One region of the Thiomonas sp. SCN 64-16 genome, then DNA from elsewhere that is predicted to be linked to it. Evidence: predicted binding sites of a transcription regulator. Region 1 holds the regulator's gene; the other holds the start of a gene.

The links. Region 1 encodes sigma-54, which starts transcription at its own class of promoters, with help from an activator protein. Its sites were predicted from a motif close to TGGCANGNAANCTGCTTT; they were not measured.
Region 2: ABT24_RS06130 (ammonium transporter) is a predicted target of sigma-54. The motif match lies at 1,527-1,544, and genes of this name have one in related genera.

What each region holds. Positions count from the first base shown of each region.
Region 1 covers NZ_MEGQ01000034.1:5,823-10,235, reverse strand. The annotation lists gene ABT24_RS10415 (COG4705 family protein) at 1-761, opposite strand, end outside; gene ABT24_RS10410 (RNA polymerase factor sigma-54) at 882-2,402, opposite strand; gene lptB (LPS export ABC transporter ATP-binding protein) at 2,409-3,182, opposite strand; gene lptA (lipopolysaccharide transport periplasmic protein LptA) at 3,260-3,895, opposite strand; gene ABT24_RS10395 (thiol:disulfide interchange protein DsbA/DsbL) at 4,018-4,413, opposite strand, start outside.
Region 2 covers NZ_MEGQ01000016.1:27,395-31,807, reverse strand. The annotation lists gene panB (3-methyl-2-oxobutanoate hydroxymethyltransferase) at 1-165, opposite strand, end outside; gene ABT24_RS06140 (segregation and condensation protein A) at 250-1,098, opposite strand; gene ABT24_RS06135 (DUF3460 family protein) at 1,139-1,336, opposite strand; gene ABT24_RS06130 (ammonium transporter) at 1,576-2,775, shown strand; gene ABT24_RS06125 (alkaline phosphatase D family protein) at 2,803-4,191, opposite strand; gene ABT24_RS06120 (TonB-dependent receptor) at 4,215-4,413, opposite strand, start outside.

The sequences.
Region 1 (4,413 bases):
CGTGTCGCAGTGAGGTAAATCACCAGGGCCAGAATCGTGACCAGGAACAGGGCACTGGTGCCCATGGTTCCCAGACCGAGCCCTCCTTCAGCACCGGGTTTAGACAACCAGTCACCCAAGGTCGCGCCCAGCGGGCGGGTGAGGATGTAAGCGACCCAGAACGTGGTCACGGCACTGGCCTTGAAGAGGTAGTAGGCCGCTGCCGTCAGCGCAATGGCGCCGCCAAACAGCAAGGCCGACAAGGCATAGCCGAGCTGCAGCCGCTCAGCGGCCAGATCGCCTCCGGCAGTACCCAGCGCAAAGGTGAACAGAATCGTCGCCCAGTAAAACCCTTCTCGTTTTGGCGTGGCAATGCTGTGGATCGACAGATCATGCTCGCTGCCCCACCAGATCGCAAACGTCGCCAGCAAGGCCAGCGCAAACAAGGCAGTGCTCACCGGCAGCGGCACACCCAACTGATCGGTCAGATTGTCGGTCAGCAAGGTGCCCACGACGCTGATGAGCGTCACCGTCAACCAGTAAAGCCAGGGAACGTAACGGCTGGCGCGCATCTGCGCCGTCAGCACACCGATGAACAAGAGGGTCATCACCGCGCTGGTGGCGACCAGGCCCAGATGCAGATCCACCGACAGATAGTCTGCAGCGGTTTCGCCCACCGTGGTGGCCATGATTTTGATCAGCCAGAAGTAAAGCGTGATGACGACCGGAACCTTGACCGCCAGCGCCCAACCAGGCTGCGCGGCTTTTACTGCGTTTTGCATGATGAACTCCCTGAATACCGTTTGCGTTGTTGTGGCGTCGCGTGCGGCGCGACCCCGGCATTCTGGAGAGGACGACTTAGCGCAAGGTGAGCGACTGGCTCCGCTTGCGACTGCGGGCCCTCAGCCGCTCTTGCGCAGATTGGCCGGGGCGATGCGCAGCGCTTCGCGGTATTTGGCCACGGTGCGCCGCGCCACCTGCACGCCTTGCTGCGTGAGGCGTTCGGCGAGTTCGCTGTCCGACAGGGGTTTGGCGCTGTCTTCTTCAGCCACCAGGCGGCGGATGAGTTCGCGTACCGCGGTGGATGAGGTGTTGCCCCCGGCCTCGGTGCTCAGGCCAGAGCCGAAAAAATACTTCAGCTCGACAGTGCCAAAGGGCGTGAGCATGAACTTCTGCGTGGTCACGCGCGAGATGGTCGATTCGTGCAGGCCGAGTTCGTCGGCGATTTCGCGCAGCACCATGGGCCGCATGGCCACGGGGCCGAAGTCGAAAAAACGCTGCTGGCGCTCGACGATGGTCTGCGACACGCGTTGAATGGTCTCGAAACGCTGCTGCACGTTTTTCACGAACCAGCGCGCCTCCTGAAGCTGTCCCTGCATGGCGCCGCCGCTGTCGCGTGCGCGGCGCATGGCGTCGGCATAGATCTGATTCACGCGCAGCCGGGGCATGACCTCGGGGTTGAGCTGCGCCACCCAGCCTTGCGGGGTCTTGCGGGCGATGACATCGGGGGTCACGGCTTGCGCGGCATCGCGGCGGAAGGCGCTGCCGGGATGGGGGTCGAGCTGGGCGATGCGTTGCTGCGCCAGGCGCAGCGCGGCTTCATCGGCTTCGAGCTGGCGTTCGAGCTTGCGCCAGTCGCGCTTGGCCAGCAGATCGAGATGACCGCCGCGGCAAATCTGCAGGGCGAGTTCGCGCACGGGACAAGACGCCTGGCGCTGAAGCTGCAGGCAGAGACAGTCGGGCAAATCGTGGGCGGCGACACCGGCCGGGTCGAAGCTCTGAATCAGGCGCATGGCCGTGGTCAGCGCATCGGCCAGGTCTTCGAGCTGCTCGGCGTCTGCCGCGGGGGCGAGGGCCTGCGCCAGTTCCAGCGGGGTGTCGGGCAGATAGCCGTCGTCGTCGAGCGAGTCGATGATGGCTTCGGCAGCCGCGCGGTCGGTGGCGCTCAGCGCAAGCCCGGCCAACTGACCGCGCAGGTGGTCGCGCAGATCGAGGTGTTCGGAGGCAATGTCGAGCGCGCTGAATTCGTCGTCGTCACCCCCGCCCCCGCTGACGGACTGGCCTGAGCTGACCCAGGAGTCGGCGTCGGCATCGGTATCCGCACCGTGATCGGTTTCGCCGCTGCTGGCCGTCCAGTCCTGCGTGTCGAGTTGCAGCTCAGCGGCGGGCTCGGCGGCTGCGTCATGCCCTTCGACCGATGTCTGAGACGGGTCGGGCGCCAAAGGCGGTGGCGACTCGGATGTCGGCGCGGCAGCGGGCGCCTCTTGCTCTTCTTCAGGTTCGAGGAAGGGATTGGATTCGAGCAGGCCCTCGATTTCCTGCGTGAGTTCGAGGGTGGAGAGTTGCAGCAGCCGGATGGACTGCTGCAACTGCGGCGTGAGTGCGAGATGCTGGGACAGGCGCAGGTTCAGCGACGGCTTCATCGCGGCTTACATGCGGAAGTTTTCGCCGAGGTACACCTTGCGTACCGCGGGGTTGTCGATGATGGATTGCGGATCGCCCTGCGCCAGCACCTGCCCTTCGCTGATGATGCAGGCCCGGTCGCAGATGCCTAGCGTTTCACGCACATTGTGGTCGGTGATCAGCACGCCGATGCCCTGCTCTTTCAGGAACTGAACGATGCGCTGAATCTCGATGACCGCAATCGGATCGATGCCGGCAAACGGCTCGTCGAGCAGGATGAAGCGCGGTTGCGTGGCCAGCGCGCGGGCGATTTCCACCCGCCGCCGCTCGCCGCCCGAAAGCGCGGGGGCGGGGCTGTCGCGCAGATGTTCGACGTGCAGTTCGCGCAGCAGATGATCTTCGCGTTCGCGGATTTCGGCCCTGCCCAGGCGGCGCCCTTGCGCGTCGCGCTGCAACTCCAGCACCGCCCTCACGTTCTCGGCCACCGTCATGCGGCGGAAGATCGACGCCTCCTGCGGCAGATACGACAACCCCATGCGCGCACGGCGGTGCATCGGAGAATCGCTCACGTCCTGGCCGTCGATGTGGATGCGCCCCGCGTCGGGCCGCACCAGGCCGACGATCATGTAGAACGACGTGGTCTTGCCCGCGCCGTTCGGCCCCAGCAGCCCGACCACCTCGCCACAGCGCACGCTGAAGCTAACGTCGCGCACCACCTGCCGACCGGCATAGCGTTTCTGCAAATGTTGAACGTCGAGCTCCGGGCCGGTGGCCGCGCGGGACGACGGAGTTGAAGGCACGCGCGCGGCTTCAGCCGGGGCGACGGGCTCCAGGCCGCCCCGCACCACGGTCTGTCCAGCGGAATGCGGCTGGACGCTCAAGGCTGTGTCCCCAGCTTCGGGGCGACTTTGAGCGCGGGAGGCGATTTGGGCGCCGTCGGCGCGGACGGGGCGGCGGGCTGCGGCGTCAACATCACCCGCACCCGCCCTCCAGGGTTGGTGGCCGTGGCGCCCTGCGCACCGCCTTCGACGGTGAACACATCGGTGATCTGGTTGTAGGCAATCACATTGCCCTGGCTGCGGTCGGCCAGCTTGCCGTCGATCAGTCGGCTGAGCATGGCCTGGCCACGCAGCGTCACCACATCGGTCTTACCGTCGTATTCGATGCGCTGCGCGGCGCCGTCCATGGTTTGCGTGGGCTGGCCGGGCGCGGTATCGAGTTGTTGCTGGAAGGTGGCCAACTGGCCCGGCGCGGCGATCGCCGTCGCGTACTGATAGCCGTCCGGCGCCTGGCGCACATCGACCGTTGCGGCGCGCAGCACCAGAGAACCCTTGGTGACGACCACGTTGCCGGTGAACACACTGGTCTGGTGCACGTCGTCGTAGCGCATGGCGTCGGCCTCGATGTGAATCGGCTGGTTCCGGTCGGTCTGCGCCGCAAGCACGGGCAGCGCCAAGCTCGGCGCACACAGCAGGGTCAACAACAGAATTCTGGCCACTCGTTTCATCGGCATGGGTTTTGCTTTAGTCGATCCATTCTAGGGCCAGTTCAGGCGATTTCGCAGCAATTTTGCGGGGCTCAAAAAACACTGCCCGCGGCATGCGGGCAGTGTTGAGATGTGGCAGGGCGACGCGCTTACTTCTTCTCCGCCTGCACCTTCTTGATCAGGTAGTCCACGACCTCGAGCACCTTCTTGTTGTTGTTGGCTTCAGGCAGCGCCGCAGAAGTGGTGTAGGTGCCCTGAACCGCCATGGTCGGCACCCCGCTGATCTGATAGTCCGTCACCATTTGCGTGGCCTGCCGGACTTGCGCATTCACGCCGAACGAGTTGTAGGCATCCAGGAACGCTTTTTTGGGAATGCCCTGCTGTGCCAGCCAGTTGGCCATCTGATCGGCCGTGCCCAGAGGAATGTGCTGTTTGTGGATGGCGTTGAAAATCTTGGCCTGCATCGCATCGTCGAGCTTGCCCAGCGCCTTCAGTGCGTAGTAGAGGTGCTGTTGCGGCACGAACTGAGGAGAAAAAGCGACGGG
Region 2 (4,413 bases), on a different contig from region 1:
GGCAGCGTCGAGCAAGCTGGCGCTGGCCGCGTCGTAAGCGGTGAGCATGGCGATTTTTTCGTCGGCCTCACGCATGGCGCGCAGGCGGTGCAGGGTGAGCGGTTTGCGCGGAGCGCTATCACTGCGGGGCGCAGCGCCGTAGGGCGCGGGAGAGTCTGCTGACATGGCTTGAGCTCAGGTGGAAACCGGGGCATTATGCCCGCGCCGGGTTGGTTTTTGCGAACGAGCGTTCGATTTCTGGCCTGCGCATCAACTTGGGGTGTAAGCCAGCCGCACATACAGAGGGGCGAAGGCTTCGGCCTGGGTGATTTCCACCAGCGCTTCCCGGGTGAGTTCGAGTAGCGCCACCAGCGTGACCACGGCGACGGGCACGCCCTGTGCGGGGTCGAACAGTTCGTGAAATTCGAGGAAGCGCTTGCCTTGCAACTGGCGTAGCACGCGGCTCATGTAATCGCGCACCGAAAGTTGCTCGCGGGTGATCTTGTGGTGAGTATGCAACTTGGCGCGCTTGAGAATGTCGCTCCACGCCTGTTGTAGTTCGTCGGCCGTCACGTCGGGCAGGCGCGGTGCGGCGTCACGGTCGAACAGCGCTTGCGCACGCCAGAAGTCGCGTCCGAGCACGGGCAGGGCGTCGAGCTGCTGCGCAGCGAGCTTGAAGCGTTCGTATTCCAAGAGCCGGCGCACGAGTTCGGCGCGGGGATCTTCGGGCTCGGCGCCGGGCTCGGTGGGCGGCCGCGGCAGCAACATGCGCGACTTGATCTCGATGAGCATGGCCGCCATCAGCAAATACTCGGCGGCCAGCTCCAGATTGTGTCGGCGGATTTGCTCGACATAGCTCAGATACTGCGCCGTGACCTGCGCCAGCGGAATGTCGAGGATGTTGAAGTTCTGCTTGCGGATAAGGTAGAGCAGCAGATCCATCGGCCCTTCGAAGGCTTCGAGAAAGACTTCGAGCGCATCGGGCGGGATGTAGAGGTCTTGCGGCAGCTCGAACAGCGGCTCGCCGTACAGCCGCGCGACCGCCATGCCGTCGACCGTGGCCGGGGTGCTGTCCACCGCCGGAGACATCAGCGCGGCGTCGCCGGGCGCGGCGGTCATGGAATGGCTTGCAGCGAAGCTCGCCACGCTCGGGGCGACTTCAGTGACTGCCGTAAACGTAGGCTTTCTGCGGCACGCGGGCCGCCTGGAATTCCCGGGTCAGCTCGGGGTTCTGCGGTTTGTCCCAAAGCCGGGCACGCCCTTCTTTTTGCTTGGCCTCAAGCTGCGGATCGCTGTGCTTCAGATCCTGGATGAAATGCGTCACTTCAGAAACGTAAGGTTTGACTTTGAAAGGCATGGACGTTCTCGAATGGAAACCGCAGGAGGAACAACGAGCCCGCCATTCTAAGCAAGCGGCTGCTCTGATCGATGCGCCCGAATACGGTGCGCAACGCCTTGATATGGTGCGAACCAAGCCCTGTCATGCACCGAAAATGCGCAGTTTGTGAGCGGTTGTGAACCCAACAGGGGCACCGTGCGCCATTTATGGGCACGAAGTTTGCTGTATCTACCTAACTCTTATCAGGAACCCCAATCGTGCAAGACGCCTCCAGTGGAAATGTGTTGTTCATCCTTCTCGGCGCCATTCTGGTGCTCGCCATGCACGCCGGGTTCGCCTTTCTTGAGCTGGGCACGGTGCGCAAGAAAAACCAGGTCAACGCGCTCTCCAAAATCATCACCGACTTTTCCGTCTCGGCGATTGCCTACTTTCTGCTCGGCTACGGCATCGCCTACGGTCATCATTTTCTCGTGGGCGATGACGTGCTCACCCGCGATCATGGCTACGAGTTGACCCGGTTCTTCTTTTTGCTGACCTTCGCCGCGGCCATTCCGGCCATCATTTCCGGCGGCATTGCCGAGCGCGCCAAGTTCTGGCCCCAGCTCATCGCCACCTTCACCATCGTCGCCTTTATCTACCCGTTTTTCGAGGGCATTGTGTGGCACGGCAATCTGGGCATTCAGGCATGGTTGCAGTCCACTTTCGGCGCGCCCTTTCACGATTTCGCCGGCTCGGTAGTGGTGCATGCGATGGGCGGCTGGATCGCGCTGCCCGCCGTGCTCTTGCTCGGGCCGCGTCGCGGCCGCTATCACGCCAACGGGCAGATGTCGGCGCATCCGCCCTCGTCCATCCCATTCCTGGCGCTGGGTTCGTGGATACTGATCGTGGGCTGGTTCGGCTTCAATGTGATGAGCGCGCAAAAGCTCGACCAGATCAGCGGTCTGGTGGCGGTGAACTCGCTCATGGCGATGGTGGGCGGCACCCTGGCGGCGCTGGCCGCGGGCAAAAACGACCCTGGCTTTCTGCACAACGGGCCGCTGGCCGGTTTGGTGGCGGTGTGCGCGGGTTCAGACGTGATGCACCCGCTGGGCGCGCTGGTGGTCGGCGCGGTGGCCGGGGCGCTGTTCGTCTGGATGTTCACCCTGACGCAAAACCGCTGGAAGATCGACGACGTGCTGGGGGTGTGGCCGCTGCACGGCCTGTGTGGCACCTGGGGCGGCATTGCCGCGGGCATTTTCGGCATGAAGGCGCTGGGCGGGCTGGGCGGGGTGTCGCTGGCCTCGCAGATCGTCGGCACGCTGATGGGCATCACAGTGGCCCTGATCGGCGGCTTCGTGGTCTATGGCGTGCTGAAAAAGACCCTCGGCATCCGCCTCGACGCCGAAGAGGAATTCAACGGCGCCGACCTCTCCATCCACCGCATCAGCGCCACCCCGGAGCGCGAGGCGTCGTGGTGAGGCGTCGGTGGGCAGCGAATGTACGCTCTAGCTCCAGCCCAGGTCGGCCAGCGCCAGGGTGTGCGACCACAGCAGCTTGCCGCCGACGTTCTTGGCTTGCAGCTCCAGCCGCCGCTCCTTGCCCTCGCCGCTGAATTTGAGCACGCCGTAGTTGCGCTCAGCGACTAGCGTGCCGGGTACGCGGTTGGGATTGCCGTCGCCTTTGGCCGGCCTGGAATTCAGCGGCGAGCAGGTGAACTCCACCAGCGGATAGTCGCGCTTGCCGCCGTAGGCCGGACGCGGATACCGGATCAGCTCGGTGATGTGCCGGTCTCCCGAGAGAAACAGCAAGCCGGGGATGCGGTATTGCTGCAGCCAGCCGAGAAATGCGGCGCGTTCTTCGGGAAACTGGTTCCAGCCCTCGTAAGCGTCGTCGTCGTTGAAAAACTGGCCGCCAGCGGCGACGATCTTGAAGCGGGCGCGCGAGGACAGCAGGGCGTTGCGCAGCCAGCGCATCTGCGCCGGGCCGAACATCACCTTGCCGCGGTCACCCGGGCTGGTGGCGTCTGCGCTGCGCCACCAACGATCATCGAGCAGAAAAATATCGGCATCGGCGATGCTGGTCTTGGTGAACACTCCGGCGACGTCGCCAACGCCATACGTCGGGTTGGCCCAATAGGTTTTGAACAGATCGAGCGAGGCGTTCTTGAACTCGAAACTCGCATCGCTGTCGTTCGGGCCGTAATCATGGTCGTCCCAGATCGCCACTTGCGGGGTTGAGCGTAAAAACGCATCCAGCGGAGCGAAGCCGCGCTGTTGGCGGTAGCGCAGCGCCATGCCTTGCGGGCTCTGACAATCCACCTCGCGGTAATAGAGGTTGTCGCCCAGCCACACCATCAGATCGGCGCCTTCCTGCGTCATCGGCTCATAAATTTCGTAGCCGCCGCCATAGGGCTGGCCCGGCCGATCGAATAGCGGGTCGTTCAGATACGCGCAAGAACCCGTCAGGAGGGTGACATCGGGCGGCGGTGAACGAAACTGCCAGATGGGCTGCGTGCGCACGACGAGGGTGCGATTCGCAGCCGGTTTGCCATTGACCCAGGCCACAGCACGGTAGCGCGTGCCGGGAGAGAGATCGTCCATGACCAGATGAGCGCAGAACTGCCCTGCCGCATCGGTGCGAACCGACGCGGAGCGCTTTTTCTCGCCGGGCTGATTCTCTGGGGCATACTCCAACGCCACTTCGGCTGCGCCGGGCGTCTGCACCCAGATGAGGGCAGAGCGTGCAGCCACATAGCCCTGCATCGGCCCGGCGTAGAGCACGCCGGGGGCGGCTGGTTCAGCCCAGGCTGCAGGAAAGGGCCATTGCCCGGTGGCCAGCAGCGCGGAAGTCACCAGACCGCCCCGCAAGAATGCGCGGCGGGTCGGAGGGATCAACGCGGTCTTCGGCGCCGCGCCCATCAGAACTGCGCCTCCAGGCTGAGGTAGTAGCTGCGTGGCAGGTTGTATTTGATGAGCGGGTCTTTGGCGCTGCCCGGAAAGCCGGTGCTGTATTTGGTGATGTAGCGCTTGTCGAACAGATTGTTCACGTTGAAGCCTACGCTGACTTTTTGCAGACCCAAGCCGCGCACCGTGTCGCCGCCCTTCCAGGTGTAGCGC